DNA from 4 places in the Rhodococcus sp. NPDC060086 genome. Region 3 is predicted to be linked to each of the others. Evidence: riboswitches for the same ligand, from Rfam matches in the RefSeq annotation. Region 3 holds a riboswitch; each other region holds the start of a gene.
The links. A riboswitch is a leader RNA that binds a small molecule or an ion and turns the genes downstream of it on or off. The one in region 3 is predicted to bind S-adenosylmethionine.

Region 1 (7,469 bases), on a different contig from region 3:
CCCGCGATGTCCTCCGAGCCCTCGAAGGTGATTCCACTGTCCTTCTTCACCTCGACCGCGACACTGTCGAGACGGTAGGTGGCAAAGTCGTACTTCTCCTTGCGCTCTTCCGTGACGGTGACGTTGGAGATGAACACGTCGGCCTCACCGGAGTCGACGCGCACGAAGTTCTGCGCCCAGTCGGCGGCCGTGAGTTCGATATCGAGGTCGAGGACATCGCCGATGAGGTACGCGAAGTCGGTTTCCGAACCGATGATCGTCGTGTCGTCGTCGGCGTAGAAACGCAGCGGTGGGGCGGTACCTGCGCTGCCTGTGACGATGAGGGTGCCGCGGTCACGAATCGCCTGCGGAACCTTTGCGGCGATCTCGTCTACCGTGTCCGTGGTGATGCGATTCTGCTCGGCGGTGAGGTTGTAGCCGGCGTCGGTGGCTGCGTCGGTGGCCGCGTCGGACGAACTGCAGGCTGCGCTGCCCAACAGGGCGACCGCAGTCAGAGCCGAAACCAGCAACTTCGATCGACGGGGTGAAGCGAACATCGTTACCTTCCAGGGGGTGTGGTCGAATCTTCCGGTTGGAGTACCGGAAATCAGAGAACTCGGGACAGAAATGTGCGGGTACGTTCGTGCTGTGGATGGTCGAGAACGGCTGCCGGTGAGCCTTGCTCGACGATGACGCCACCGTCCATGAAGACGACATTGTCGGCGACTTGACGCGCAAAGCCGATCTCGTGGGTCACGACCACCAGGGTCGATCCTCCGCTCGCGAGATCTTCGATCACTTCGAGAACCTCCCCGACCAGTTCGGGGTCGAGAGCAGAGGTCGGTTCGTCGAACAGGATGACGCTGGGCTGCAAGGCAAGCGCCCGGGCAATGGCAACACGTTGCTGTTGACCACCGGACAACTGCCGCGGGTAGGCGTGAATCTTGTCGCCCACACCGACGCGCTCGAGCAACTCCCGGGCTTCCACCTCGACCTCGGCGCGTGTGCGCTTCTGCGCGGAAAGCGGTGCCTCGATGACGTTCTCGAGTGCAGTCAGGTGCGGGAAGAGATTGAAGTTCTGGAACACGAACCCGATCCGGGCCCGCTGACGGAGAATGTCGCGGGTGCGCAGTTCATGCAGTTTGTCGCCGCGACGACGGTAGCCGACGAGTTCACCGTCGATGCGGATGGTGCCGCGGTCGACCTTCTCGAGGTGATTGAGAGTGCGCAGCAGCGTGGACTTCCCCGATCCCGACGGGCCGAGAATGACTGTCACCTCACCCTTGCGGACCTTCAGATCCACGCCCTCGAGCACCTTCAGCGATCCGAAGGATTTATGGACTCCCCGCACGTCGACGGCGTAGTCGGTCCGCTGTTCGGCGGCGGTCATCGGGTTGCTCCTCGGGGTGCACCGACACCGGTGTCGCGGATCTCGCGGTATTTCGTGACGACTTTCTGCCACGGAGTGAGAGGCAACTCGCGGGCCGAGCCGCGCGCATAGTGCCGCTCGATGTAGTACTGCACGATGGACAACACCGTGGTGAGGATGATGTACCACACGGTCGCGACCATGAGCAGCGGCACTACGCGCCCGCTGCGACCGAAAATGACCTGTACCTGGTAGAACAGCTCGGCGATCGCCATCGTCGAGACGATGGATGTGCCCTTGAACAGGCTGATGACCTCGTTGGCTGCATTCGGCAGGATCGAGCGCATCGCTTGCGGCAACACGATCCGGAAGAACTGACGCAGCCGCGGGATACCGAGCGCGTTGGCCGCTTCGATCTGCCCGTGGTCGACGGAGATGATGCCGGCGCGGATGATCTCCGCCGAGTACGCAGCCTGGTGGAGTGCAAGGCCGATCACCGCGGCCGTGAAGCCCGAGATCACTCCTGAGACCTCGAATTCGAAGAATCCGGGCCCGAACGGTATTCCGACCGACATGGTTTGGTAGAGATACGCGATGTTGAACCAGAAGAGGAGCTGCACGATCAGCGGGATGGATCGGAACGCCCAGATGTAGGTCCACGCAATTACCTGCAGTACTGGATTGTTCGACAACCTACCGACCGCGAGGAGCACGCCGAGCGCGAATCCGAGGAGGGTTCCCCACAGGGTGAGCTTGATCGTCATCCACAGGGCAGAGAGAACCGATTCCGCCGTGAAGTATCGAGCGAAGGTCGGCCAGTCCCAGCCGGGGTTGGTGGCGAGGCCGTGAATGAACTGCGCAACGACGATCAGTACCGCGGCGCTGGTCACCCATCGCCACGGGTGCCAGGTCCGGGCCACCACCAGGTCTGCGTCGTCCGTGCGCTCAGGGGCCGGGTCGGTGGTACGGATATCGGTCGGCGCGCTCACGCCGACCTCCTGCGGACAGGAGACATCGAAACATGCGTTTCACGGAGAATGGAAGTAGTTATTCCGCAACCGGTTTCGATGCGGCACACGCGCAACGGCGTTGTTGGTGACGTTCAGCAACAACGCGACGACGCGCCGCGACGCAGATCGATGTGCCTGCGGCGCCACGAAGCGCGCTCGATACTGCTAGTCATCTCCGACCTCCATCGGTCCGGGCGGTAGCACCCGCACCCGAAAGCGGGGGGTTGCTGCGACGTCATCGAGCCAGGTCTCTCGGTCGCTCTGGATGGCGCCTCGAACTGTAAGGCCATTCGGACATATGGTCAATAGCTGACCACTGTTGCAGTCCGTTGAATTACGTTGGTACGCAATTAGAATCGCACTGATCCGAATTCTCCGCCGGTCGGAAGCCTCTACCGCACCCCCGAGTTGGAGCTGAGGCCATCGCGGTCGATATCGAATACATGTGCCAATTCCCTTGCGAATCGAATGTCAGTTCGATATAGTTCGATCATGGGTGGGGACCTCTGGAAACTCGACAACACACAACTCATGGCCGAGACACTCGCTGTCTCCGCCGAAATCCATACCTGGCAGGTACACCGCGTCGATCTGATGATCGCGATGATCGAACGCGACACCGTCAAAGAACACGGCCACCGCAGCCCCGCCCACTGGTTGTGTGCCGCCACCAACCTCGAACTCGGTGAATGCCACCGCATCGAAACACTGGCACGGCTACTGCGACTGGAACCGGAAGTACGCGAAGCCTATTCCTCCGGCCTACTGGACGCGGAGAAAGCGCGGCAGATCGCCTACTTCTGCCAGCACTACCCCCGCACCATGAACCCCTGCGACTTCGAGAAAGCCCGCGACATCCTGATCGAGCACGCCTCCGACAAGGTCGCCACGAAAGCGACCGTGCGGGCCCTGATCCGCCGACTCGAACACCTCTACAACACCGGCGACGGACCGCCACCGGGCGAAGACTCCTCACGCAACGAACTGTTCGTCTCCACCACCTGGCACGGCCGAGTCGTCATCACAGGCGAGTTCGACGCCGTCACCGGTGCCCGCCTGCGTCATCTACTCTCCCCACTTTCCGCGCCGAGGCCCGAGATAAACGGCATCAAAGATGATCGGCCGGCGTCGAAGCGCAACGCCGACGCGTTCGATCAACTCCTGCAGTTCGTCGAAGCCGCCGGCCTCGTCCCCGTCGAGGGCGGCGTGAAACCGCACGTCACGGTCACCGCGTCGATCAAAGATCTGACGACGAACACTGCGGTGAAGGAACTGTTCGCGAACTCCCCCGAGCATGGGTATGCGACCGAGCCCTGGGCCGGGCCGTTGTCGATCGACGCCGCCCGGATGCTCGCGTGCGATTGCCAGGTCACCCGGATCCTGCTCGACGAACACGGCGTGCCGCTGGCACACGGGCGGACGCACCGGACTGCGACGACGGCGCAACGTCGAGCGCTGGCCGTCAGAGATGGCGGATGTGCCTTCCCCGGGTGTTCAACGCCCCCGGCGTGGGCCGATGCGCACCACATTCATCATTGGGTCGACGGCGGCGACACCGACCTCGACAATCTGGTGTTGCTGTGCGGACATCACCACAGGTTGATGCATCACACCGACTGGGAAGTCGAGATGACCGAACACCGTCGGCCGCAATTCATCCCTCCCTCGAGTGTGGATGTGTTCCGCACGCCGATCCCGGGGAGCAGGCCGGATCTGGTCGCCTGACCTACAGATCAACGAATACAGCCACCGTCACCAGGGCACCCGTGTGCCCTGGCAGCGGTGGCTGCGTTTCGTTTGCCTACTCGGCCGCGGTGTTGAGCGATCGCGTGGCTTCGGCCATGACACGAACACCTTCGTTCCGCGTCATCGTGGAGAAATACTGCTCCGACTGCGCAAGCTTCTCCCCCACCAGATACGTCGGCCCCTTGTCCAAATTCTCGAGAGCGCGAGCAACAGTCTCTTCGGGGCTCGTCGCACCCGGAACCGGTGTGTCGAGGCTGTCTATCTGCCCCATCGCAAGCATCAACCGACGCAATGCCGGAGTATCGGTCCGGCTGAGTACCAGCGACAACACGTCCACACCTTCCGGATTGAACTCGGCCCACAGGCTCTCACCCATCACGAGGTCGAATGCCTTCGACGCGGAGTAGGCCACCATGTTCGAGCAGCCACGCAAACCGGATCCGGACGTCACGAGAATGATGCCTCCCCGCCCTCGCTCGACCATGGCCGCTCCGAAGTGATGTGCCACCGCCATCGAGGTGACGCAATTGCGCTGAACCATCGCGAGCGCGGACTCGACAGGACGCGAGAGGAACGGGGCCGGCGAAGAATCCGCTCCAGCGCCGTACAACACGATTCCGACCTCCAACCCGACCGTCCCGTCGACGATGCGCGACACCGCATCGGATTCGGAAAGATCGACCGCGAGCACCCTGGTCTCCACACCGTGGCGCTCGCGGAGGGTCGCAGCGAGGGCGTCGAGGTTCGGTTTGCGTCGCGAGAGCAGGACGACATTGACCCCGCGTTCGGCGAGGGTGTGCGCGAAGGCCTCTCCGACACCTTCGGAGGCCCCGACCACCAGCCCCCACGGTCCGTACTGCCGGGCGAATTCGTCATTGGTCAAAGCCATCGAATCTCCTTGCGCCGAGTGTCAGAAGTGCAATTCTCCCACCAAAGAATGGCATTTCAAGGGGCTCTACACAACCATTCGAGCGCACAGAAAAACCCCTCACCTGCGTGAACAGGTGAGGGGCTCTGGCGGAAGCGGAGGGATTTGAACCCCCGGTCGCTCTCACGACGCTCGCTTTCAAGGCGAGTGCATTCGGCCGCTCTGCCACGCTTCCGTGCCAAATCCTAACCTCATCACTGAGCTACTTGTCGGCGAGGGCTCCGTCGACGCGCGCAAAGATGCGAGCGAGCGTGGCCAACTCGCTCTTGCTGAGCAGGTCGATGAGGTTGGTGCGCACGTCGTCGACGTGGGTGGGAGCAGCCTCCGCGAGGCGACGGCGGCCCTCATCGGTAATCGTGGCGAGCACGCCACGACCGTCGTCGGGGCACGAACTCCGGACGACCATTCCGTCCGACTCCATCCGCCGGATCTGGTGAGTGAGGCGACTGCGGGACGACAACACGCCGTCGGCCAGTTCACTCATTCGCACCGAGCCCTCTTCGGCTTCGGTCAGCATGACCAGGATCCGGTATTCGGCGAGAGACAGCCCATGCTGATCGTGCAGATTTCGATTGAGCACTTCCATGAGCCGGCTGTTGCCGTCCATATACCGCCGCCACGCGTTCTGTTCCTCCGCGGTCAGCCAGTTCGGTGTGTCATGTTCGCCGGTCACGCGGGAAGTGTAATCACGGACATGAGCGAAAAGTTACCGCCAGGTATTCCGGGAGCAGCGGTGCGCGAGTCATTGCCATATCGCGAGCCGGTCACGATAGCGTCGACGTCATGCACGCAATCGTCGCCACCGAACCCGGTGGGCCCGAAGTTCTCCAGTGGATCGAGCAGCCGGACCCCGAGCTCGGTCCCGGCCAGGTTCTCGTCGATGTCGCCGCTACCGCGGTCAATCGAGCCGACCTTCTGCAGCGCCGGGGTCTGTATCCGCCGCCCCCTGGCGCGAGCGAGATCCTCGGGCTCGAGTGTTCCGGTGTGATCGCCGAGCTCGGTGAGGGAGTGTCGGGCTGGAAGATCGGCGATCGGGTCTGCGCGCTGCTCACCGGCGGCGGATACGCGGAACAGGTCGTGGTTCCCGCTTCGCAGTTGCTTCCGGTACCCGAAGGCATGGACCTCGCGGCGGCAGCGTCGCTGCCCGAGGTCGCGTGCACGGTGTGGTCGAACGTCGTGATGGGCGCAGGTCTGGGCCGCGGAGATGTCCTGCTCGTGCACGGTGGCGGCGGTGGCATCGGTACACACGCCATCCAGGTCGGCAAGGCGCTGGGCGCCACGGTGGTGGTCACGGCGTCCGCCGGCAAGCTCGACCGCTGCCGCGAGCTGGGCGCCGATCTGGCGATCGACTATCGCAACCAAGATTTCGTCGTCGAGGTGAAGAAAGCCTACGGCGGCGCAAATGTGGTCCTCGACAACATGGGTGCGGCATACCTGTCGCGGAACATCGACGTCCTCGCACCCGACGGCACGCTGGTGGTGATCGGGATGCAGGGCGGCGCCAAGGGCGAGTTGAATCTCGGCAAGCTGCTCGCCAAGCGCGGCCACGTCACCGCAACAGGTCTGCGCGGCCGACCCGACACCGGCAAGTCGGGTAAGAGCACCATCGTTGCTGCCGTCCAAGAACACCTCTGGCCGCTGGTCGCCGAGGGCAAGGTTCAGCCCATCGTGCACGCCGAACTTCCGATCACGGAAGCAGCCAAGGCCCACGAACTGCTCGACTCCCCCGAGACGGTGGGCAAGGTGGTACTGAAGATCGACCGCAGGTAGACGAGCTGCCCGCTCAGAAGTTGCGGAGTTCGCGGACGAGCTGGTCGATCTCGAATGCTGTGGTGTAGGGCGCGAGGCCGACGCTGACAGCGCCGCCCTCGTCGCTCACTCCCAGCGAGTCGAGCAATCGGCTCGTTCCGCGCGCACTCGCGACGGTCGCGATGCGGCGATCTGCGAGGTGCGCGGCGATCTTGTCTGCGGGCACACCGTCGATCGTGAAGCTGATCGTGGGCACCCGGCTCGACGCCCGCCCGAACACCATGACGCCGCTGAGGCTGTCGAGTTGGCGAAGGAGCCGGTCGAAGAGCTTGTCCTGATAATGCTGCATCGAGCTGATGGACACCTCGAGCCGCTCCCGCCGGGTGCCTGTGGCCTCGTCGTCGAGGGCGGCCAGGAAGTCGATCGACGTGGTGACGCCTGCGAGCAACGCATACTGATGGCCACCCACTTCGAGGCGTTCCGGTCCGCGCGCCTGTGCGTCGAGCGACATCGCGGGAACCCGGTCGAGATGCGCGGGATCGGCGAAGACCAACGCCCCGATCTGAGGTCCACCCCAGGCGGCCGCGTCGATGGTGACGATGTCGGCGCCGAGATCGGACATGTCGAGGTGTGCGTACGGCGCGGCGCCTGCGGCGTCGACGACCATGAGACCGCCCACGTCGTGGAT
Region 2 (7,469 bases), on a different contig from region 3:
GATTCTCCGACCACAGCGACCACTTCGCCGCGGGCGACCGTGAATCCGACACCGTCGACTGCCACGACCGGGTCGTCGTCGCTGCCATAGGCGACGCGCAGATCGTCGACTTCGAGAAGCGGTGCGGTAAGTGTGCTCATCGGCCACTCCGATCGTCGACGGCATGACCGATGCGGTGTGCAGCCAGAACGACGGCGACGATGACGAGACCGGGCAAGGTCGTCATCCACCACGCGGTGGCCAGATAGTTGCGACCCTCGGAGATCAGGAAACCCCATTCGGGGGTGGGTGGAACTGCACCGAACCCGAGGAAACTCAGGGACGACACGGCCAGGACCGCCATTCCGAATTCCACCGCTGCCAGCGCGATCACCGGAGCGTACGCGTTGCGCAGCACATGGCGGATCAGCACGGTATGCCAGCGGACACCGGAGGCGAAAGCTGCTTCGACATACAAGGCGTGACGCACCCGCAGGACCTCCGAACGCATGACGCGGGCGAAGTTCGCGACAAGCCCGATACCCACGGCGATCGCAACATTGAGAGTGCCGAAGCCGAGAGCCGTGACCAAGGCGAGCGAAAGCAGCAAAGCGGGGATGGACAGCAGCACATCGACGATCCGCATGAGAACCGCATCGACGAGGCCGCCGGCTGCACCGGAGAGCAGGCCGATGAGCGAGCCGATCACGATGGCGATGCCCACTGCAACCAGTGTCGCGGTCAACGACAGTGCCGCGCCGTGCACGACTCGGGTGTAGACGTCTCGGCCGATGTTGTCGGTGCCGAACCAATGCGCGAGACTCGGTCCCTGCAGTTTGTCGGCGGGCACGCCCTGCAGGGGGTCGCCGGACGCGAAGAACGACGGGAACACTGCGAACCCGATGGCGATCAGCAGCACGGCGGCGGAGATCACCACGACCCAGTTGCGCCGCACGGTTCTCACCGCGCTGCGGAGGGCGGATGGTTTCGCGGGTGTCGCTACCCGGACCGGGGAACCGGCTCGAACCGGCTCTCGAATCAATGTGTCAGACATGGGCACTCACTTTCGGATCCTTGTCGATCGCCGGGTCCGTTTCTGCCCCACCACGTACCGATTCGCCACGCTCCGAGGCACCGCGTCTTCCATCGACGATCCGCGGATCGATCAGAGGGTAGAACAGGTCCACAACGAGGTTGACGATCACGAACACGACCGAACCGAACACCACGATGCCCAGTACCACCGGAATGTCCTGGGCCATCACGGACATCTGCGTCAGGCGCCCGAGACCCGCACGGGAGAAGACCGTCTCCACGACAACCGATCCTGCGATCAGATTGCCGACGATCACGCCGGCGATCGTGAAGGCCGGGATGCTGGACAGCCGCAGAGCGTGTCGCGTCTGGACGCGCCACCTCGATGCCCCCTTCGCTCTGGCAGCCTCGATGTACGGCTGACGCGCCGTGGTCTGCAGGCTCACCGCAAGCACCTGCGCGATGACTGCACCGGTCGGCAGCGCAAGTGTGATCGCGGGAAGTAACAGATGCTCGATGCCACCTTCACCGAACGCCGGGAACAGCTTTACACGGAACGAGAACAATTGGAGCAGAACGAGTCCCATCCAGAATGTGGGCACAGCTACACCCAATGGAGGCAGCGAGAACAAGACGTTCCGCAACCAGCCGATACGCGTGTAGGTGGCGAAGAAGGCGACCACAGTACCGAATGTCACCGCCAACACCAGCGCGAACGACGCGAGGGCGAGGGTGCTCGGCAACGCGTCGGCGATCGCCTCCGTCACCGGCCTGCCGGTGGAGATGGAGATACCGAAATCACCCCGGACTGCATTGCTCAGAGCATTCCAGTACTGAACCCACACCGGCTGATCCAGGCCGTAACGCGCCTGCAGCTGCTCGATTGCGGCAGCGTCGACCGGTGTTCCGTTGTCGGAGCCGGCCATCACACTCACCGGGTCGGACGGTAGAAGGAACAGCACGCCGAACGAAACGGTGAATGCAGCCCACAGCACGCCGACGGCCTGGAGGAAGCGGGAAGCGAGGTAGCCGAACATGATTACTCGCTGAGCCAGGTGTCGAAGAACTGCAGGCGTGCCGACGCTTCGAACTTCAGATCTTGCACCTTCGGTCCGGCACCGATCGCCTGCGACAACTCGACCGTCGGAATGAACAGGGCGTTGTCGATCACGAGCTGCTGAGCCTCCTCGATGTAGCCGTTACGGGTCGCCGGATCGGTCGCGGTGAGCTGTACTGCGAGGACGTCGTCGAGTTCCGGGATCGGACCACGCTGGTTGAGGTTCCGGCCCTCGGTACCGAACGCTGTGCGCAGGATGTCGCCATCGGCGCGTGTGCTGTTGTAGTACGTCGTGTCGTAGTCTCCGGTGTTCTGTCGGGCGGTGGTCTCTGGCGTCGACACCAGATCGAGTTGCAGGTCTACACCCACCTCCCGCAGTTGCTGCTGGACGAGTTCGAGAATCGCCTGGTTCCCGGCGAACACCGAGCTGAACAGCACCGAGAAACTCAACCTCTCCCCGTCCTTGACGCGGATACCGTCTTCGCCCGGAATCCATCCGGCGTCGTCGAGGATCCTCGCCGCCGCATCGGGGTCGTAGGTGACCGCGTCCACCGCGAGGTACCCGGGTGTCACCGAGGCGAGGGCGCTTGTCGCGGGCTCGAAGTCGGGGCCGAGAACCGTGTCGACGAGTTCGGTGCGGTTGATCGCAGGGATCAGTGCGCTACGGACGGCGGGATCGGAGAGCACGCCGCTGCTCACATTGGGCTGGAAACCGAACGGGAGACCGGGATTCGGCGTGGTGAGAATGCGGCCACCGACACCTTCGATCTGCGGGGCATCCTGAGGAAGAGCATCGGAGACCGCGTCGAGCTGACCGGACGCAAGAGAACCTGTGCGAACACCGGACTCGGGAACGATGGTGAATTCGATCCGGTCGAGGTAGGCCTCACCGTCGTGCGCGAAGACCTCCGATCCCCAGGCATATCCGGCGCGCTTGACGAGCGTTGCCGACCGGTCCTGCTGGTAGTCCTCATACGTGAACGGTCCCGTGCCGGACAACTCGCCTGCACACCGTTCCTCAGCGCTCTTCGCGACGTCCTCGGCAGAGAGGAACCCGAGTTGATGAGTCGAGGTGGCCTGGAGGAACGGCGCGTTGGGCGCCGAGAAATCGACCCTGGCCGTGTGCTCGTCGATCACGGTGGTGCCGGTGTAACCGGCGAGGTACCCGGTGGCCTGCGGAGCCTTGACCCCGCCGAGAGTATTCACGATGGAATCGAAGTTGCCCCGCACCGATTCAGCGGTGAAAGAGGTTCCGTCGCTGAAGGTCACCCCCTTCTTCAAGTGGAAGGTGAATTGTGTGGAGTCCTCGTTGACGTCCCAACTCTCGGCGAGCCACGGCGTGATCTGCCCGGTCTCGGGGTCTTGATCTGTGAGTGAGTCGACGACCTGACGAGCGGCGTAGATGGTCTGGTTGCTGCCGGCCTGCGCGGGATCGGCGCACGTGGGAGCCTGCGACAGGCCGTACCTGAGCGTGCCCCCTGCCTGCGGGGTACCACCACCCTGCGTGACGGCCGACTCTGATCCGCACGCGGACAACCCGACGACCAGCATCGCAGCGACACCCACTACCGGAATCACACGACGGGATGCATGAATGAACGAGAAGGACACCTGAACTCCGTGGTCTCTACATGACAGCGGTCTCTACATGACAGCGGTCTCTACATGACAGCGATCTCTACATGACAGCGGCAGCATCGAACCGGAGCGATGCCGACGGATGAGGGTTGGACGGGTCGACCGTCAACAGATGTCGGCACTGTGCCGGCACAGGTCGACGTGCAGGCACGACCACGTCACCACGACATCTTCGTGCGTCATGAACAGTCCTCCATCGTTCCCGGCGGTAGCACCCTCACCTGCGGATGCAGGGGGTTGCTGCGACGTCGTCGAGCCAGGTCTCTCGGTCGCTCTGGATGGTCGTTGTCGATGCTAGACATTCCCGATCCCCGGATGAACCGTTCCCCTCACGGTGATCGAAAGTCTTATGAGGCTGCAGCAGTAGCCACTATCGTCACCGAATCCGCGACTGCGCACCCGACCCCCCGCGAGGCCGATTCATGACCGTTCGAACCGAATCCACACTCGACACCGCCACATCGGCCCAAATCCTGTTCGAGCCCCTGGCACTGCGCGAGGTGACCTTCGGTAACCGCATCTGGCTGTCCCCGATGTGCCAGTACTCCGCGGTCGACGGGGTGCCCGGCGACTGGCACCTCACCCACCTCGGTGCCCGCGCGGCCGGAGGGTTCGGTGCGGTGGTCGCCGAGGCCACCGCCGTCACACCGGGCGGGCGGATCAGTCCGCAGGACACCGGGCTGTGGAACGACGAACAGACTCGCGCATGGTCTCGCATCGTCGACTTCGTTCACGAGCGCGGCACCCACGCCGGCATCCAGCTCACTCACGCGGGACGCAAAGCGTCGATCCACCGCCCCTGGGACACCGAGCAGGGCAGTATCCCTCCGTCCGAGGGCGGTTGGCCCGGCGTCGGCCCCGACTCGTCGGCGTTTCCGGGACTCACGGGGCCGCACGAACTGACGTCCGGTGAGATCGGTGACATCGTCGACGCATTCGGCGACTCCGCCTGCCGGGCCGACCGCGCAGGATTCGATCTGCTCGAACTCCAGGCCGCGCACGGCTTCCTCATCCACTCGTTCCTGTCGCCCTTGGGCAACACCCGCACCGACTCCTACGGCGGTTCCTTCGAGGGCCGGACCCGCCTGCTCGTCGAGATCGTCGACGCCGTGCGGGCCCACTGGCCGCAGCACAAGCCTCTGTCGGTCCGGTTCTCGGCGACAGATTGGCTCGACGGCGGTCTCACGCCGGACGACATCGTCGCCACCGCCGAACTCATCGCCCCGCGCGGCGTCGACCTGATCGACGTGTCCAGCGGTGGCCTGCTTCCCGCAGCGATCCCTCTCGAACCCGGTTATCAGGTCCCGCTGGCACGCGAGGTTCGCCGCGGCACCGATCTCGCGGTCGGTGCGGTCGGGCTGATCGACGACACCCGGCACGCCGCGCAGATCCTGCAGGACGGTAGTGCCGACGTGATCTTCCTCGGTCGCGCGGCACTCCGGGATCCGAACTGGCCGCTGCGTGCCGCGAAGGACCTGGGCCTCGAAACCCGCGCGCGACTGTGGCAGCCCCAGAGCGTGCGTGGCGATTGGTCCTGATCTGGTGGACTTCGGTGGCCGGAAGGGAAGGTGACCTATACCGCGAGTGTTCGATCTCGGACCTCGCGCCGCGCGACGTTCGGAGACAGTCCGAGGTTCTCGCGCAGGGTGGCGCCCGCATACTCGCTCGGATAGACGCCGCGGTCCTGTAGTTCCGGGATGAGCCGGTCGACGATCTCGTCGAGTCCGTCGGGGAAAGCCGTGGGTGTCAGGTTGAGTCCGTCGATCGCCCCGGCCCTGACGTATTCGGTGAGCCGGTCGGCCACACTCGCCGGTGTTCCGATGAAGCCCGCGCTGGGAGCGAGATGCCGAACGAGTTCGCGCACCGTGAACCCGCGTTCGCGGGAGAGTTCACGCCACCTCTGCGCAATCGCCTGTGGTCGGTCGCGGCTGTTCATCACGCCGTGGCTACGACTCTGTTTGACGATTGTCGGTGGCTCGTCCGGAAGTGGTCCGTCGAGGTCCAGGTCGGACAGGTCGCGGCCCCAGATCTTCTCGATCACTGCGCGTGTGCGCCGGTCCGTCCACACCCGGTCGCGGAACCACTCGTGCCGGTCTCGTGCGTCGGCGTCCGTGTCGCCGAGAACGATGGAGGTGCCGGGGAAGATCCTCAGGTCGTCGGCGGGTCGACCCGCAGCGACAAGTCTCCTGCCGAGATCGCGCGAGAATTCGAGGGCAGCATCGAACTCCAGGTACCTGGAGAAGATCCCCTCGGCGTACCGGGCGGCGAAGTCGCGGCCTTGCTCGGATTCACCCGCCTGGAAGAAGACGGGTTGCCCCTGCGGACTCCGTGGCCATTCGGGACGTGCCGTGATCCGGTAGTAGGTGTCTGCCCACTCGACCGGGTCGAGTGGGGCGACCGGTGCCGATTCCGGCCACGCGTCCCACAACGCCTGCACGACGTCGACGTGTTCGGCGGCGTGGGTGTAGCGGTCGGTGTGCGGAAGGTAGCCACCCTTGCGGAAATTCGCTCCGGTCCAGGCACTGTCGGTGGTGACGATGTTCCACCCCGCGCGTCCGCCGGAGAGATTGTCGACGGTGGCGATACGGCGAGCGAGATCGTAGGGTTCGAAATACGTGGTGTTCAAGGTCGCCACCAGTCCGATGCGTTCGGTGCGTGCCGCAAGATGCGCGAACAGCACCAATGCGTCTGGGCGACCCGTGATTGCGTCGGTGTTCAGCGTGCCGAGGTGTTCCCGCAGTCGCAGACTCTCTCCGTAGAACACCGCGCTGAACAGTCCGTGTTCCGCGCTGCGGACAAGTGCGGTGAGGGCGTCGAAATCGTAGTAGATGTCGGTGCGAGGCTGCTGCGACCACACGTAATCGGGCGCGAAGGGGAAGAACAGGTTGAAATGCAGGCGATGTCCGCGCTGCTGATGTCCGCTGGTCATACTGCTCCGATCATGAGATTTCAGTGGCTGCGGTGCGCGCGAATATGCTGCTGGGCCGCGTCAGCCCGAGAGCCCGCCGTAGTGAGGAGTCGGGATGTGGAACGACGAGGCTCCGCCTCCGAGACAGTTCGGGCAGCACGTGATGCTCGAGGATCGGCAGATCCGTCGCGAGCACAGCGGGATGCAGTCGTACTCCGTCGACGCGGCCGATGAGGTCGGCGAGTAACCCGATCAACCCGTCCGCGGATCCGACGTACCGCAGACGGTCGCCCAGCGGCCATGGAGTGTGCCCGTCGAGTTCCGCGAGCCTTTGTGTTGCGCTGCCGTTTTCGGAGTCGAGCACGACCTCGACCTCGGCGAACACCCGATGCTCACGTCCTACGCTCGCGTGACGTGCGGCATCTGCACGGGCAACGATCTCGACTACCGTCGGGGCGTCGACGAGGTGCACGTCGGCGAGATGTGGGGAGATACTTCCGAACGGCGCGAAGACGACGAGTTGCCCCTGAGGGGGTCGCGGTGTGATCGATGGGCCCTTCACGGAGACGAATTCTCCGTCGATATCGGCGTAGTGCAGTCGATTCGGGTCGAGAAAGCGGCCGGTCGCATCATCTGCGATGGTCACGCCGTCCTCCCAGGTATCCCAGAGTCGCCGCACCGCACCGATCACCTCGTCGGCTTCGCGGTGAAGCGCGTCGGGGTCGGTCACCTGGGTAGCGCCGTATGTGCCTGCCCGAGTCGGGCTATCGGTGGCCTCCGCAACCCATCCTGCACGACCATGCGACGCAAAATCTGCGCTGGCGAGCTGGTTCGCCAGGTGGAACGGCTCGG
Region 3 (7,469 bases):
GCGCCGAGCAGTGACGACCACAGCCCCGCGACCCATTCCGCGGTCGGGGGGAGGCCGAGCGCTTCCACGGAGTCGGCGTCGGCGCCGGGCAGCGGCCACGGCAACGCGTTGCGATCGACCTTCCCGGACGTGCGCGTGGGCAGCTCGTCGACGAGCGCGAGACGCGGCACGAGGGCAGCGGGGAGCTGTTCGGACAGCAGATCGTGGGCAGACGCGACGTCGAAATGAGGATCGGTGGAGGCGATGTAGCCGACGAGGATCGAACTTCCGGCGGAGGTCTTACGGACCGCGCATGCACCGCCTGCGACTCCGGGCAGGTTCTGCAGGGCGTTGTCGACCTCGCCGAGCTCGATGCGTCGCCCGCCGATCTTGACCTGGTCGTCGGCGCGGCCCTGGAAGAGTAGTCCGGCGCTGTCGAGGACGACGAGGTCACCGCTGCGGTAGGCGCGGTCCCAGCCGAGGGTCGGCATGGGCGCGTACTTCTCGGCGTCCTTCGCCGGGTCCAGGTAGCGTGCGAGTCCGACGCCGCCGATCACGAGCTCACCGGTCTGCCCTTCGGCGACGGGAATGCCTTCGCTGTCGACGACGGCGAGATCCCAGCCGTCGAGTGGCAGGCCGATGCGGATGGGTCCGGTTCCGTCCATGATCGCGGCGCATGCGACCACAGTGGCCTCGGTGGGGCCGTAGGTGTTCCACACTTCGCGACCCGGAACGGCGAGGCGCTCGGCGAGGTCGGGTGGGCAGGCCTCCCCTCCGAAGATGAGCAGACGTACCGCTTCGAGTGCTTCCCCCGGCCACATCGCGGCGAGGGTCGGGACCGTGGAGACGACGTTGATGTTGCGGGAGACCAACCACGGGCCGAGGTCCATGCCCGAGCGAACCAGTGACCGCGGCGCCGGAACGAGACATGAGCCGTGCCGCCAGGCCAGCCACATCTCCTCGCACGACGCGTCGAAGGCGACGGACAGGCCTGCGAGTACCCGGTCGCGGGGGCCGAGCGGTTCGTCCCGGCAGAACAGGTTGGCTTCGGCGTCGACGAAGGCTGCGGCGTTGCGGTGTGTGACGGCAACACCCTTGGGGGTGCCGGTGGAACCGGAGGTGAAGATGATCCATGCGTCGTCGTCGAGTGTCGGTTCGCGCACGTCCGGTTCGTCGGCCGGTGGTGCGGTGCCGGGACCGATGCCCGCATCGGTGACGATCGCGGTGACCTTTGCCTCGGAGAAGACGAGTTCGGCGCGTTCGTCGGGATCGTCGGCGTCCACGGGGACGTAGGCGGCGCCCGCCGCGAGGACGGACAGGATGGTGACGTAGAGGTCCTTGGACCCCGACGACATGCGCACCCCGACACGATCGCCGGCGCCTACGCCGGCCTCCGCGAGGCCGCGGGCTCCCACGAATACCAGGTCGAGGAGTTCGGAGTAGTCGAGCAGCGTGGTGCCGTCGTCGATCGCGGGAGCGTGCGGATGCGACTCGGCGGTGGCGCGCAGCACGTCGACGAGTGTGCGTGGCGCGGGTGCGTGTGATCCGCGCAGGAAGATCTCGGGGACGAGCGACGTGTCGTCGGGTGTGGGCGGGTGTTGAGCAGACAATCCGCTGTCCTTCTACTCGGTGGGGCGATCCGGTTTATCTCAGGTGAAGGTGGACGGCAGATGAACTTTCGGTGGGGCAGTGGGCGAGGTGGGCGTGTGCGGTGTCGCGCTTCAGAGCAAAGCACGGCGGTGGTTTCTTTGCAGGTCAGAAGGAGAAACTCGGCTCTGCTCAGGAGCGGCTCCTCGGCCGCGCTCGGACGCTCGACTTGACACGAAGTGTGCCCGGTGTCATTGTCTTCGGCAGGTCATGAGTACCAGCATCAAGCCCCGGCTCGCTGGTCGGCAACCCTCCACCGCGGTGGGGTGCTCCGGGTGACGACCTGGCTGACGTTCCGAACCTGGGCGCAGCAAGCGCGGACTCCGCCGGCGAGCGAATCACCTTCGTCGTGGCGATCACCGACGGGTCCCTGATACACGAGGGAAATTCGTCATGACTGTTGCCACCACCACCTGTATCGCTCCGTTTGCTCGCGTGTCGGGTTGTGACGTGCAGGTTCCTCTCGTGCAGGGCGGCACCTGCACGTACGCGAACTTCGATTATGCGGCGAGTGCTCCTGCTCTGGCGAGCGTGACGGACCGGATCTCCGAACTGTTGCCGTTCTACGCCAGCGTGCACCGCGGCGCGGGCTATGCGTCGCGCATCAGCACCGCGAGCTACGAGGATTCGCGTGCGTCGGTCTCCCGTTTCGTCGGAGCCGACGAGGATCAGGTGGTGGTGTTCACCCGCAACACCACGGATTCGATCAACCTGCTCGCCGGTGCGGTACCCGGCGACGTAGTGGTACTCGACATCGAGCATCATGCGAACCTGTTGCCGTGGAAGAGCACTCGTGTTGTCGAAGCTGCGGATTCGATCTCCGAGACCGTGTGGCGGATCGCCGTGGAGCTCGAGCGTGCGCCGGCGGCCCTGCTCGCGGTGACCGGAGCATCCAATGTCACCGGTGAGGTTCTGCCGATCGCGGAACTCGCCGATCTCGCTCACGCGTGTGGTGCGCGGATCTTCGTCGACGGTGCCCAGCTGGCCCCGCATCGCCGCATCGATCTCGCTGAGTCCGGCGTCGACTACCTCGCGTTCTCGGGGCACAAGCTGTACGCGCCGTTCGGTGCCGGCGTGCTCGTCGGGCGGCGCGACTGGCTCGATGCGGCGGAGCCGTACCTTGCCGGCGGCGGTGCGGTGCGCGAGGTTTCCCTCGACCACACCGAGTGGGCGTGTGCCCCCGCCCGTCACGAAGCCGGTTCTCCGAATGTGCTGGGGGTCGCGGCGATCGCCGCCGCATGCGACACCCTCGCGGCGCATGATGCCGAGGCCGCCGCCCGTCACGAGGAGCTGCTGTGTTCGCAGCTCATCGACGGTCTACGCGACGTCAACGGCGTGGAAATTCTTCGCCTGTGGGATGATTCGGCGGACTGCGTCGGTATCGTCACGTTCGGCGTCGAGGGCTTCGCGCCCGGTGAGGTTGCCGCGTATCTCTCGGCCGAACACGGTATCGGGGTTCGTGACGGTCGTTTCTGTGCCCACCCGTTGCTCTCCCGCGTCGGACTTCCCGGCGGTGCGGTGCGCGCATCTTTGGGTCTGGGAAGCTCTTCCGCAGACGTCGACCGTCTGCTCGCAGCGCTTCGGCAGCTGGTGGAAGATGGGCCGTCCTGGTCGTACACCAAGTCCGATGGAGCCTGGAGTCCGTCGCCGGAGACCCGGCCCGGTCTCACGCAGTCGGGCGACGGTGCGGCGGAATGCGTCTGACGGTCACCGTAGCGATCGACAATTCCACACAAGCTCAGTAGGATTTCGCGCATGGCAGTATGGAGTTCGGCCGAGGCAGCGGCGCAGTGGTGCCGCCGTCACGTCGATCTGTGCCGTACGGCCTCCTGCATCTGTATGGACTGATGAGGTTCCCGTTTCCCGTTTTTCGATGCCGTATTCGGCATATCGAGAGGAATTCTCATGTCCTACAGTAGTTTTCAATCAATTGGATCCTTGCGCGTCGCAGTGGAATTCGACGAGGGGCCGGGCCCTGATGTGTGGGCCGATCTCACCGTCGATCGTGACGGGGGAGGATCGCTCGACCTCAGTGCTGCTCCGCGCACGGTCGTTCGGGTGCGTGCTGCCGATCTGCGCGAAGCGCGCAAGATCCGCGATCGGGTACGAGCCGAGGCTGCCGCGGAGGGTCGCGATCCCGACTCTCTCACCGTGCTGGTCGATCTCGAAGTGATCGTCGACGTCGAAGCGCGTGCCGCCCGTCGTCGGGCCCAGGAAGCATGGCGCAGGAACGGCGGGGGAGCGAGTGGTCTGTCCTATGTCGGCACTCCGCGCGGACTGGCCGGTCTGATCGCCGACATTCACGCGGTGAAGGTGGCCGACGGTGTCACGTTGATTCCGGTGGCCGGCCGCGTCACCGTCGACAACATCATCGACGGAACCCTGCCGTGGCTTCGTACCCTCGGCCTGGTCGAGATTTCGCCGTGGGCGGCGGAGATCGGTCGCAGGTACGTCGACGGCCGAGGTGCCGCGCTCGCATCCTGACCTGCCTGGCGCATTCTCGTCTAGTCGACCTCGACGTCGATTCCCGCGGTCACGCGTAGGAGTTCGGTGTACGAGGTGCGGAAGAGAGTGCCCGGGCACCCTCCTGATGCCCACAGTTCGGGGTATCCCGCCAGCGCAGTATCGACGTAGGTCGGAAGGTTGGTGGGATGCCCGAGCGGGGCGACGCCGCCGAGTTGCTGCCCGGTGACTTCGGCGACCATGTCGTCGGATGCGGGAGCGAGGGTGCCGCCCAACCGACTGCCGGTGCGCTCGGGCGACACCCGGTGGGCGCCCGAGACCAGAAGCAGTACCGGCTCGTCGTCGAGGAGGAACACGAGAGCCTCGACGATGGCGCCGACGTCGGCTCGCACTGCCGCCGCTGCCTCATCGGCGGTGTGTGCGGGAGCCGACTGCGTGGTGATCAAGCCGTGGTGGCCCCGGGCGATGAGTGTGTCGGCAACTCTGGCGGCATTCGGATGCAGTGGCCTGGGCATGATGCCACCCTATGAAAACCGGTGACTGCTGTGACCGGATCCACAAGGATCGGCGTGATCGGAAGCTTGGTGCGCTTTCCTCGCCCAGATATTACTGTCGAGTAATGACTGATTCATCCAGCTGGAAGGCGTTCACCGTCGAGCGCACCGAACACGTAGCCCAGGTCACGCTCATCGGCCCGGGTAAAGGTAATGCGATGGGACCGGACTTCTGGTCGGAATTGCCGGAGATCTTCGCGCAACTCGACGCCGACCCCGAGGTCCGCGCCGTTGTCCTCACCGGCTCCGGTAAAAACTTCTCCTACGGGCTCGACCTTCCCGCCATGGCAGGCGATCTGGGATCCGTGCTCGCAGACAAGGCACAGGCCAAGCCGCGCACCGACTTCCACGCGATGGTCAAGCGCATGCAGGGTGCGATCACCGCCGTCGCCGATTGCCGCAAGCCTGTCGTCGCCGCGATCTCGGGTTGGTGCATCGGTGGCGGAGTCGACCTCATCTCGGCGGCCGACATCCGCTATGCGAGCGCCGACGCCCGGTTCAGCGTCCGCGAGGTCAAGGTCGGGATGGTTGCCGACGTCGGTAGCCTCGCTCGCCTGCCTCTGATCATCGGCGACGGCCACCTGCGTGAGCTCGCGTTGACCGGCAAGGACATCGATGCGGCACGCGCCGAGAAGATCGGCCTCGTCGGCGACGTCTTCGACGACGCCCCCGCTGTGCTCGCGGCGGCGCACGCGACCGCCGCCGAGATCGCAGCCAACCCGCCGCTCGTCGTCCACGGCATCAAGGACGTCCTCGACCACACGCGCTCCGCGCAGGTCGACGACAGCCTCCGCTACGTCGCAGCCTGGAACGCGGCGTTCCTGCCGTCCGAAGACCTCACCGAGGCGATCACCGCCGTGATGCAGAAGCGCACGCCGGAGTTCAAGGGTCGCTAGCGACCGCTGGGCACTGCTGGGTAGCGAACGAAAAATCTCCCGGCCGATTCGATGATCGGCCGGGAGATTTCAGCTTCGGATCTCAGTGTCCGCCGTTGTCCTTCAGGCGCGCGATCGATGCGGTGACCTCGGCCTCCGCATCTGCGCGGCCGGTCCAATCGGCAGCCTCGACGTGCTTGCCGGGCTCGAGGTCCTTGTAGTGCACGAAGAAGTGCTTGATGGCGTCGAGCTCGAACTGCGGGACGTCGCTGATGTCCTGGATGTGATCCCAACGCGGATCTCCGGCCGGAACGGCCAGGACCTTGTCGTCGCCACCGGCCTCGTCGACCATCTTGAACATGCCGACCGGGCGGGCATCGACGATCACGCCGGGGTACACGGACTCGGGCAGCAGCACCAGGCAGTCGAGCGGATCGCCGTCCTCGCCGAGCGTGTTCTCGATGTAGCCGTAATCGGCGGGGTATCCGAACGAGGTGTAGAGATAGCGGTCGAGCTTGACGCGGCCGGTCTCATGATCGACCTCGTACTTGTTGCGCTGCCCCTTGGGGATCTCGATCGTGACCTCGAACTCCACGCCTTGCCTCACTTCGTCGATGTTTGCCAGTCGATACGACGTCCGTATCTGCGGCGATGGTCCGAAGTGAGGATAACCGCCCCGGCGCTACTCTGTAGGTGCAGGTACCGGACCGCCACGCGACCACCAGGGGCGCGAGTGTGTGGGGCCGAATGTGTTGGACACAGCGGAGGCGTGTTGGCGGGGCAAGGTAAGAGCAAGAAGCAGGGTGCGCTCGAGACCCGCAAGCGTAGGAGCTTTCGGATCCTTCTCGGTATCTGGATCGCGGGTTTCCTCGCGCTCGTGGTCGGTGGCGCATTCGCGGTGTACGACGTACGGAGCACCGCAGCCGCCGCCGTGGTCCCGGCTCCGGCGCCCGTCATCGCGACCCCGCAGGTCGTGGCCGTCGCCGACTCCGCCCCCGAGCCCACACCCGCCGGACTCGCTGCCGCACTCGATGCGGCCGTGGCGAACCCCGGACTCGGCGCGTTCACCGGATCGGTCACCGACACCGCGACGGGCACGGTGCTCTGGTCGCACGAGCCCGAACGCCCGATGACACCGGCGTCGACCACGAAGCTGCTCACAGCGGCGGCCGCCCTGATCGCTCTGCCGACCGACCACCGGATCACGACGAAGGTGGTATCCGGGTCTCGGCCCGGCGAGATCGTGCTCGTCGCCGGAGGTGACCCGACACTGACCGCGCAGCCCGTCGGGCAGGACGGTTTCTATCCCGGGGCTCCGCGCATCGCCGATCTCGCCGATCAGATCTCGAGGTCCGGCGCCGCTGTCGACTCCGTGCTCGTCGACATCGGTGTGTACAGCGGCGACACCCTCGCACCCGGATGGTTCCCCGAAGACATCGGCGACGGGTTCATTGCGCCCCTCGAACCGGTGATGCTCGACGGCGGGCGATCGAATCCCCTCGAAGACGAATCGTCACGCAGCGCGACACCGGCCCTGGACGCGGGGCGGGCACTGGCGAGCGCGCTCGGCGCCGACCCCGCGACCGTCGCCTTCGGATCAGCAGCTCCCGCTGCCACCCCCATGGCGTCGGTGCAATCGGCACCGTTGCGCGACCGGCTCGGGCAAATGGTGAGCCGATCCGACAATGTGCTTGCCGAGGCCATCGGCCGCGAGGTCGCCCTCGAGGCCGGAGCCGGGGCGTCGTTCTCCGGTGCCACCGGCGCCGTCCTGCGCACGCTGCAGGGCGCAGGCTTCGACACCACCGGTGTGACGCTGGCCGACCTCAGCGGCCTGTCGATCGACAACCGGATCCCGGCCGGTCTGCTCGACTCGGTGATGGCGGCCGCGGCGGGACCGGACAGCCGCGAACTGCGACCCATGCTCGACCACCTCCCCGTCGCCGGTGGTACC
Region 4 (7,469 bases), on a different contig from region 3:
CGTCCGGCGCACCGACCATCAGCTGCTCCTTAACGCGGTCACTTCCGAGGTAGGAATCCCACCTTGTCATAGACCTGCGCGAGTGTCCGGGAAGCCACCTCACGTGCCCGATCCGCACCGTTCGACAGAATCCGGAGCAGTTCCGCTTCGTCGGCGAGGTACTCGTCCACCTTCGCTCGCAACGGCGTCACGAACTCGGTGAGCACCTCTGCGGTGTCGCCCTTGAGGTCGCCGTAGCCCTTGCCCTCGTACCCGGCGACGAGTTCGTCGATCGAGCGGCCCGAGAGCGCCGACTGGATGGTGAGCAGGTTGCTCACACCCGCCTTGTTCTCCGGATCGAATCGGATCTCACGGTCGTTGTCGGTCACCGCCGACTTGATCTTCTTCGCCGAGATCTTCGGGTCGTCGAGCAGGTTGATCAGGCCCGCTTCCGTCGCCGCCGACTTACTCATCTTCGACGTCGGGTCCTGCAGGTCGTAGATCTTGGCGGTTCCCTTGACGATCTGGGCCTCCGGGACGACGAAAGTCTTGCCGAAACGCTTGTTGAAGCGCTGCGCGAGGTCGCGGGTGAGCTCGAGATGCTGCCGCTGGTCCTCACCGACCGGGACCCTGTGGGCGCGGTAGAGCAGAATGTCCGCGGCCATGAGGACCGGGTAGGTGAACAGGCCGACACTCGCGTGCTCGGAACCCTGTTTGGCGGACTTGTCCTTGAACTGCGTCATGCGACTCGCCTCACCGAAACCGGTGAGGCAGTTGAGGACCCAGGACAGCTCGGCGTGTTCGGGGACCTGGCTCTGCACGAACAGGACTGAGCGGTCCGGGTCGATACCGACGGCCAGCAGCTGCGCGGCGGCGGCGAGGACCCGCTTACGCAGTTCCTTCGGCTTCTGCGGCACGGTGATGGCGTGCAGATCGGGGATGAAGTAGAAGGCGTCGTTCTCGTCCTGCGCGGGAACCCACTGCTGCAGCGCACCGAGGAAGTTCCCGAGGTGGAACGAATCCGAGGTGGGCTGGATGCCCGAGAGCACCCGGGGCCGCGCGGCCGGGCGGGCATCCTGCGCTGTGGCGTTCTGATCTGCAGTCGACATGACCTCGATAATTTCACGCATCGGTTTCCGAGGCCGAACGAGGTCGGTGAATGTGCCTACCCGAACGTGACGGTGACCGGGGCGTGATCCGACCAGCGGTCGGCGTAGGTCGCAGCGCGCTCCACCTGCGCGTCGGTCGCCCGAGCGGCCAGGGCTGGCGTGACGAGGTGGTAGTCGATCCGCCAGCCGGCGTCGGTGTCGAAGGCCTTGCCGCGGTAGGACCACCAGGAGTAGGGGCCTGCGACGTCGCCGTGCAGGTCGCGCACGACGTCGCGCCACCGGCCGGTGGCGAGCAGATCGTCCACCCAGGCACGCTCGCCGGGCAGGAAGCCGGATTTCTTGATGTTGCCCTTCCAGTTCTTGATGTCGCGCTCAGTGTGGGCGATGTTCCAGTCGCCGCACACAACCATGTCTCGACCGGCCGCGACGACGTCCGACGCGCGCTCCCCCAGGTATGCGGCGAAGCCCTTCATGAAGCGTTCCTTCTCGTCCTGCTTCGGGGTGTCCGCCTCCCCGGTGGGCAGGTACAGGCTGCCGACCGTCACGTCCCGGTAGTCGGCCTCGATGTAGCGACCTGCGTCGCCGAAGTCGTCGACGCCGAAACCGATGCGCACGGCGTCCGCGGGAGTTCGCGACAGGATCGCGACACCCGCACGCCCCTTGGCGGAGGCCTCCGCTCCGACGACGCACCATCCCGCGTCCAGTGCCGGCGCGATCGCAGTGTGGAACTGCTTCTCGCTCGCGCGCACTTCCTGAAGGCAGACGATGTCCGCGGACGAGGTGTCGAGCCAGGCGAGCAGGCCTTTGCCTGCTGCTGCGCGCACGCCGTTGACGTTGACCGTGGTGATGGTGAGAGACACGCCGGACACCGTATCCGAGATTGCGAGTGGAGCGTCACACTCCTTGTGAAACACATTCGATCATGCATGTTCACATCTCTTCACGGAATGTCGAGCAGTTCGTAACCCCGGTCGCGACCCCGTGGAGCACTACTGACCGGAAATTTTCCCGCTGCCCGACACCCTTCGGGGGGAGGTCGAGAGCCGCCTATCGAGTCGTACGACCCAGCCGTTAGACTTCCGACGAGGTCATGAGTGCCAGCGCGAAGCCCCGGCTTGCTGGTCGGCAACCCTCCGGCCAGGGTGGGGTGCTCCGGGTGAGGACACGGTCGTCGGCGCACCGCAGACGACAAGCCGGCTCATGGGAGGTTCGAAAATGCTGACGAAGGCGGTCGCATCTTGACAGCAGGCACCAACCGTCGGCGGATCGAACTCCCCGCGGAAGACGGACAGCTCGGCACCGTCGACATCGGCAACATCACCCTCGAGAGCGGCGAGACCCTTCCCGGCGTCACCGTTGCACTCCAGCGATGGGGCGCGCTGTCCCCCACCCGCGACAACGTCGTGCTCGTCGAGCACGCCCTGACCGGCGACTCGCACATCACCGGACCCGCCGGACCGGATCATCCGTCACCCGGTTGGTGGTCCGGCATGGTCGGACCCGGCGCCCCGATCGACACCGACCGCTGGTGCGTAGTGGCCACGAACGTCCTCGGCGGATGCCAGGGCACCACCGGACCGGGAAGCACCGCGCCCGACGGAAAGCCGTGGGGTGCACGATTCCCCCGGATCACCATCCGCGATCAGATCACCGCGGAAGCTGCACTTCTCGACGCCCTCGGCATCGACACGTTGGCTGCCGTGACCGGTGGCTCGATGGGTGGTATGCGCTCGCTCGAGTGGATCGTCACCCATCCGAACCGAGTGCGGTCTGCGCTGGTCCTCGCAGTAGGTGCCCGCGCGACCGCCGACCAGATCGGTGTCCAGAGCACCCAGATCGCTGCCATCACGGCGGATCCGGACTGGCAGGGCGGCAACTACTACGCGAGCGGCCGCCGACCGGAAGCCGGTTTGGGCATCGCTCGCCGCATGGCCCACCTGTCGTATCGCAGCGAGGAAGAGCTCGACTCACGGTTCGCGAATCTGCCTCAGGGCGACGAGAATCCGTGGCGCGACGGACGCTACGCAGTGCAGAGCTATCTCGACCACCAGGCGACGAAACTCGTCTCCCGGTTCGACCCCGGGACCTACGTGGTGCTCAGCGACGCCATGAACCGGCACGACGTGGGCCGCGGTCGCGGCGGTATCGAGGCTGCACTGGGCCGCACACATGTGCCGACCATCGTCGCGGGCGTCGATTCCGACCGGCTCTACCCGATCCGGTTGCAGCAGGAGATCGCCGACGGGCTTCCCCACTGCGATGGGTTGCGCGTTCTCGAGTCACGCGACGGACACGACGGCTTCCTCACCGAGGCCGATGCAGTCGCGAAGCTGCTCGTCGAGCTGATGGAGCTGGCGGGCTCCTGAGTCCCGTGTGTCCTAACCCGTACCCAGCGGGTCGATCGAGACTGCCAGAGTGACGATCGCTCCGCCCATGGCGAGCATCGCAGCCACGTCGAAGCGTTTGCCGCGTACCGCGAGCACTCCCACCTGATCCGAGTCGAGAGCCCACCTGAGGATCCCCGCCAGGATCATCGCACCGCCGAACACGAAGGCTCCTCGGCGCCAGCGATCGGCGAGTACGAGGACCACCGCTGCAGCGATCACCAGGGTGACCGCCAGCAGCGGCAGGTTCAGTCGTGTGATTCGCACCGAACTGTCCATGTCGTGTGACTAGAGGCCGGCGTCGTGCTCGGCGCGTTCGACGACGTTGGTCAGCAGGAACGCACGGGTGAGTGGCCCGACACCGCCGGGGTTCGGGGAGAAGAACCCTGCGACGTCGCGAACGTCCGCGGCGACGTCGCCGCGGAGTCCGTCGTCCGTGCGTGAGACGCCCACATCGAGCACGGCTGCACCGGGCTTGACCATGTCGGCGGTGATGAGACCGGGGACGCCTGCGGCAGCGACGATGATGTCGGCGCGCTTCACCTCGGCGGCGAGGTCTCGGGTGCCGGTGTGGCACAGCGTCACGGTGGCGTTCTCACTGCGGCGGGTCAGCAGCAGTCCGATCGGGCGACCCACGGTCACACCGCGGCCGATGACCACCACATGGGCACCGTTGATCGGTACCTCATAGCGGCGCAGCAGGTGCACGATCCCGCGTGGGGTGCACGGCAACGCCGCTTCCTTGCCGAGGACGAGACGTCCGAGGTTGACGGGATGCAGCCCGTCGGCATCCTTGGCGGGGTCGATGCGCTCGAGCGCGGCGTTCTCATCGAGGTGCTTGGGTAGCGGCAACTGCACGATGTAACCGGTGCATGCGGGGTCGGCGTTGAGTTCGTCGATCGCCGCTTCGAGCTGCTCCTGGGTGATGTCGGCGGGCAGATCCTTGCGGATGGAGGTGATGCCGACCTTGGCGCAGTCGTTGTGTTTGCCGCGCACATACGCTGCCGATCCGGGGTCGTCGCCCACCAGGATCGTGCCGAGGCCGGGCGTGATGCCCTTGTCCTTCAGCGCGGCCACACGGACCAACAGGTCCTCGAAGATTTCGTCGCGGGTTGCTTTGCCGTCCAGAAGGGTCGCAGTCACGGCCACCATTGTTCCAGGCGACCGCCGAACCTCGTGTGGCGACCGGGCGGATGAGCCTGCTCGTCGCTTCTGGCAAGCTGGTTCGAGTGTTCCGAGTGATGTTCCACGAACCTCGTATCCCCCCGAATACCGGCAACGCGATCAGGATGGTCGCCGCGACCGGTGCCGAACTGCACCTCGTGGGTCCGCTCGGTTTCGACCTGTCCGAACCGAAGCTGCGCCGGGCCGGTCTCGACTATCACGACCTGGCCTCGGTGACGGTGCACGCCGATCTGGCCACAGCGTGGGAGGCCCTGCGGCCGGAACGTGTCTTCGCGTTCACGGCACACGGCACCACCGGCTACACCGACATCGAGTACCTGCCCGGCGACGTGCTGCTCTTCGGACCGGAACCGACCGGCCTGTCGGACGAGGTGCTCGCCGACCCCCACATCACGATGCAGGTGCGCATTCCGATGCTGCCCGGACGGCGATCGCTGAACCTGTCGAACGCCGCCGCAGTGGTGGCATACGAGGCGTGGCGCCAGCACGGGTTCGACGGCGCGGTCTGAACACGCGGTCTGAACAGCGGGGCTCGGCCTGACCGACTGTCAGCTGCTGACCACCCGCAGGATCTCGGGATCCATGACGTCCGCGAGCTCGTCCCACGGGACGGTGACGGTGACCAGTCCGATGGCGTGCGGACCCACTTGGTAGTCGCCGAAATGAACCTCCATGCCCTCGGGCGTCGGAAGCCAGTTGGAGAAGTTGATCTCCTCGGGTGCGATGCCCTCTGCGACGTAGTCCGGGCCCGCTGGGGTCTCCGGTAGGAGCAGCGCCGAGTGCTCGGACAACCGGTTCAGTCCGGCCTGCAGGTCTGGGAACAGGTCCTGCAGCGTGATGGGAGCGGCGTTATCGGTGTTCACGACCACCGTGGACTCTATCGCCGTCGGGTGAGCTCCCGGCGGGTTCATGTTGTATGACGTGACGAGCAGCCCCGCGACGACGCGCTCACCGATCCGGGTCACCTCGTGCGTGCCGGTCGCGAGTGTGTAGCGCTCGGTCCCCGGGCCGTCGATCAGATTCTGCAGCGCGGCGCGCATCGACTCATTGAACTCGGCAACGACCGCTGGGTCCCCACCGCTGATCTGGGGTATCTCGACGTCGTAGTCGACGCGGTCGGTCGATCCGGACACGAGGAGCGCCTCGGCGCGGTACGGGTCGGATCCTGTTTTTGTTTCGGTTTCGGTTTCGGTCGTAGTGGTGGCGGTTGTGGTGCGCTCGACAGTCGACGGGGCCGCCGACGGGGTGGCCGTCGAGGATTCGGCCACGGCAGTACCGCTCTCGGTGCTACAACCCGTGAGCACCACGACAACCACGCCGCAGGCACCGACAACGGCGGAGAGACGACGATCATTCATCGGTCAGGTGTAACACGCGAGAGGTGCAACAGGCGGGAGACCAGGCGTCGCGCACCTCCGGCCAGTCGGGGTTACGCGCCGCTCTCGACGGGACGGCCCGACTGCTGCCAGCCGTCGGTGCCACCCGCGACGGACACAGCGTTGATTCCACGACCGGACAGGTAGTCGGCGGCCTGCAGGCTACGTCCACCGACCGCACAGATGATGTACACGGTCTCGGCCGCGGGGATCTCCTCGACCCGCGCGACGAAGTCGCTGAGCGGAATGTGGATCACGCCCGGCACCCGCACCTGGACGTATTCGTCGAGTTCGCGCACGTCGATGACGGGCGCTCCCTCGGCGAGTGCGGTTTCCAGTGCAGCCAGATCGACCTCACGCATCGTTGTCGGTCCTCTCGTCGGGGGCTTCGCCGGGATTTCCGGCGGAAGACCGTCCCGATCGGGCGATCAACCGGACCACCAGGTAGATGATGCCGGCGCACACGATCAGGAACGCCAACCACGGTAGCGCGACACCCGCTGCGACCACCGCGGCCCCCAGGGTCGTCCACAGACTGTTCCAGCCTTCGACGATGCCGTCCCAGAAGCTGTCGCTGTCCGACGGTCGCTGCTGCGTGCTGATATCGACGGTGAGCGTCGACAGATCGACCATATCGGCCAACTGCCGACGCTGCGCTTCGAGACTGTCGAGGTCTGCCTGACGCTGGGCCAGAGCATTTTCCGCTTCGATGACGTCGGCGGTGTTGTCAGCCGTCTCGATGAGCGTTCGTAACCGGTCGACCGAAGCGCGCAGGGCGCCGACCCGTGCCTCGAGGTCGGTGTACTGCAGGGTGACGTCGTCGCGGCTCGTGGTCAGGCTCGTGACGCGGCCGAGCTGCCGCACATCGTCGATCACCGCATCGAGCCCGTCCGCGGGAACACGAACGGTGAGCACACTGCTCGACTCGGGTCGTTCGGTGATCGAGTCGACGCGGCCGTCTGCGGTTTCCACGATGGTGACCACCTCACGACCGGTCGCGACGGGGTCGTCGGCGGTGAGCATGATGCGCCCGGTCACGACCTCCTTCCGGTCGGGTGTCGCCTCGGCGGAGGGCACCGATGAGCGAGCGCCGTCGGAGAGCGATGGCGCTGACTCCGACATCGCAGGTCCCGAACCCGTCATGGGTCCCGAGTCGCTGCCGCCTCCCTCACCGCACGCGGCTGCAACGAACGCGACCAGCGCGAGGAACACAACGATCAGCAGGCGTCTCATGGGGCGCGATGCTATCGAAAGTCTCGGGACTTCACCGATGTTCGCAGATCCATCCGCTGCAGCCGGTCGGCCAGCACCGTCACGACGCCGTCCGCGTTCTGGACCCGTCCGCGCACCAGCAGCGCGGGCGCGGTGTGCGCGAGGGTCCGATACCTCGCCCACAGCCCCACCGAGCACACCACATTCACCATGCCGGTCTCGTC

Region 1: linked by a shared signal. The riboswitch ahead of ACFWB0_RS05490 (amino acid ABC transporter permease) and the one ahead of ACFWB0_RS19770 (aminotransferase class V-fold PLP-dependent enzyme) in region 3 are both predicted to bind S-adenosylmethionine.
Region 2: linked by a shared signal. The riboswitch ahead of ACFWB0_RS05530 (ABC transporter substrate-binding protein) and the one ahead of ACFWB0_RS19770 (aminotransferase class V-fold PLP-dependent enzyme) in region 3 are both predicted to bind S-adenosylmethionine.
Region 4: linked by a shared signal. The riboswitch ahead of ACFWB0_RS12885 (homoserine O-acetyltransferase) and the one ahead of ACFWB0_RS19770 (aminotransferase class V-fold PLP-dependent enzyme) in region 3 are both predicted to bind S-adenosylmethionine.

The regions. Positions count from the first base shown of each region.
Region 1 is NZ_JBHWWZ010000005.1:125,711-133,179, reverse strand. It holds gene ACFWB0_RS05500 (ABC transporter substrate-binding protein) at 1-536, opposite strand, end outside; gene ACFWB0_RS05495 (amino acid ABC transporter ATP-binding protein) at 587-1,369, opposite strand; gene ACFWB0_RS05490 (amino acid ABC transporter permease) at 1,366-2,337, opposite strand; SAM riboswitch class I at 2,538-2,630, opposite strand; gene ACFWB0_RS05485 (DUF222 domain-containing protein) at 2,851-4,083, shown strand; gene ACFWB0_RS05480 (SDR family NAD(P)-dependent oxidoreductase) at 4,160-4,993, opposite strand; tRNA gene ACFWB0_RS05475 (tRNA-Ser) at 5,120-5,207, opposite strand; gene ACFWB0_RS05470 (MarR family winged helix-turn-helix transcriptional regulator) at 5,235-5,705, opposite strand; gene ACFWB0_RS05465 (NAD(P)H-quinone oxidoreductase) at 5,816-6,802, shown strand; gene ACFWB0_RS05460 (cysteine desulfurase-like protein) at 6,816-7,469, opposite strand, start outside.
Region 2 is NZ_JBHWWZ010000005.1:135,619-143,087, reverse strand. It holds gene ACFWB0_RS05545 (dipeptide ABC transporter ATP-binding protein) at 1-140, opposite strand, end outside; gene ACFWB0_RS05540 (ABC transporter permease) at 137-1,033, opposite strand; gene ACFWB0_RS05535 (ABC transporter permease) at 1,026-2,051, opposite strand; gene ACFWB0_RS05530 (ABC transporter substrate-binding protein) at 2,054-3,622, opposite strand; SAM riboswitch class I at 3,900-3,994, opposite strand; gene ACFWB0_RS05525 (NADH:flavin oxidoreductase/NADH oxidase) at 4,132-5,247, shown strand; gene ACFWB0_RS05520 (NtaA/DmoA family FMN-dependent monooxygenase) at 5,283-6,638, opposite strand; gene ACFWB0_RS05515 (LLM class flavin-dependent oxidoreductase) at 6,649-7,469, opposite strand, start outside.
Region 3 is NZ_JBHWWZ010000042.1:17,257-24,725, reverse strand. It holds gene ACFWB0_RS19775 (Pls/PosA family non-ribosomal peptide synthetase) at 1-1,589, opposite strand, end outside; SAM riboswitch class IV at 1,833-1,949, shown strand; gene ACFWB0_RS19770 (aminotransferase class V-fold PLP-dependent enzyme) at 2,020-3,330, shown strand; gene ACFWB0_RS19765 (putative leader peptide) at 3,382-3,474, shown strand; gene ACFWB0_RS19760 (hypothetical protein) at 3,532-4,110, shown strand; gene ACFWB0_RS19755 (YbaK/EbsC family protein) at 4,131-4,604, opposite strand; gene ACFWB0_RS19750 (crotonase/enoyl-CoA hydratase family protein) at 4,709-5,539, shown strand; gene ACFWB0_RS19745 (inorganic diphosphatase) at 5,622-6,113, opposite strand; gene dacB (D-alanyl-D-alanine carboxypeptidase/D-alanyl-D-alanine-endopeptidase) at 6,288-7,469, shown strand, end outside.
Region 4 is NZ_JBHWWZ010000018.1:58,423-65,891, forward strand. It holds gene yhjD (inner membrane protein YhjD) at 1-19, opposite strand, end outside; gene trpS (tryptophan--tRNA ligase) at 39-1,088, opposite strand; gene ACFWB0_RS12880 (exodeoxyribonuclease III) at 1,145-1,948, opposite strand; SAM riboswitch class IV at 2,175-2,289, shown strand; gene ACFWB0_RS12885 (homoserine O-acetyltransferase) at 2,327-3,454, shown strand; gene ACFWB0_RS12890 (DUF3017 domain-containing protein) at 3,467-3,751, opposite strand; gene ACFWB0_RS12895 (bifunctional methylenetetrahydrofolate dehydrogenase/methenyltetrahydrofolate cyclohydrolase) at 3,761-4,615, opposite strand; gene ACFWB0_RS12900 (tRNA (cytidine(34)-2'-O)-methyltransferase) at 4,702-5,166, shown strand; gene ACFWB0_RS12905 (RsiV family protein) at 5,206-6,015, opposite strand; gene ACFWB0_RS12910 (rhodanese-like domain-containing protein) at 6,087-6,395, opposite strand; gene ACFWB0_RS12915 (DUF4349 domain-containing protein) at 6,388-7,266, opposite strand; gene ACFWB0_RS12920 (error-prone DNA polymerase) at 7,278-7,469, opposite strand, start outside.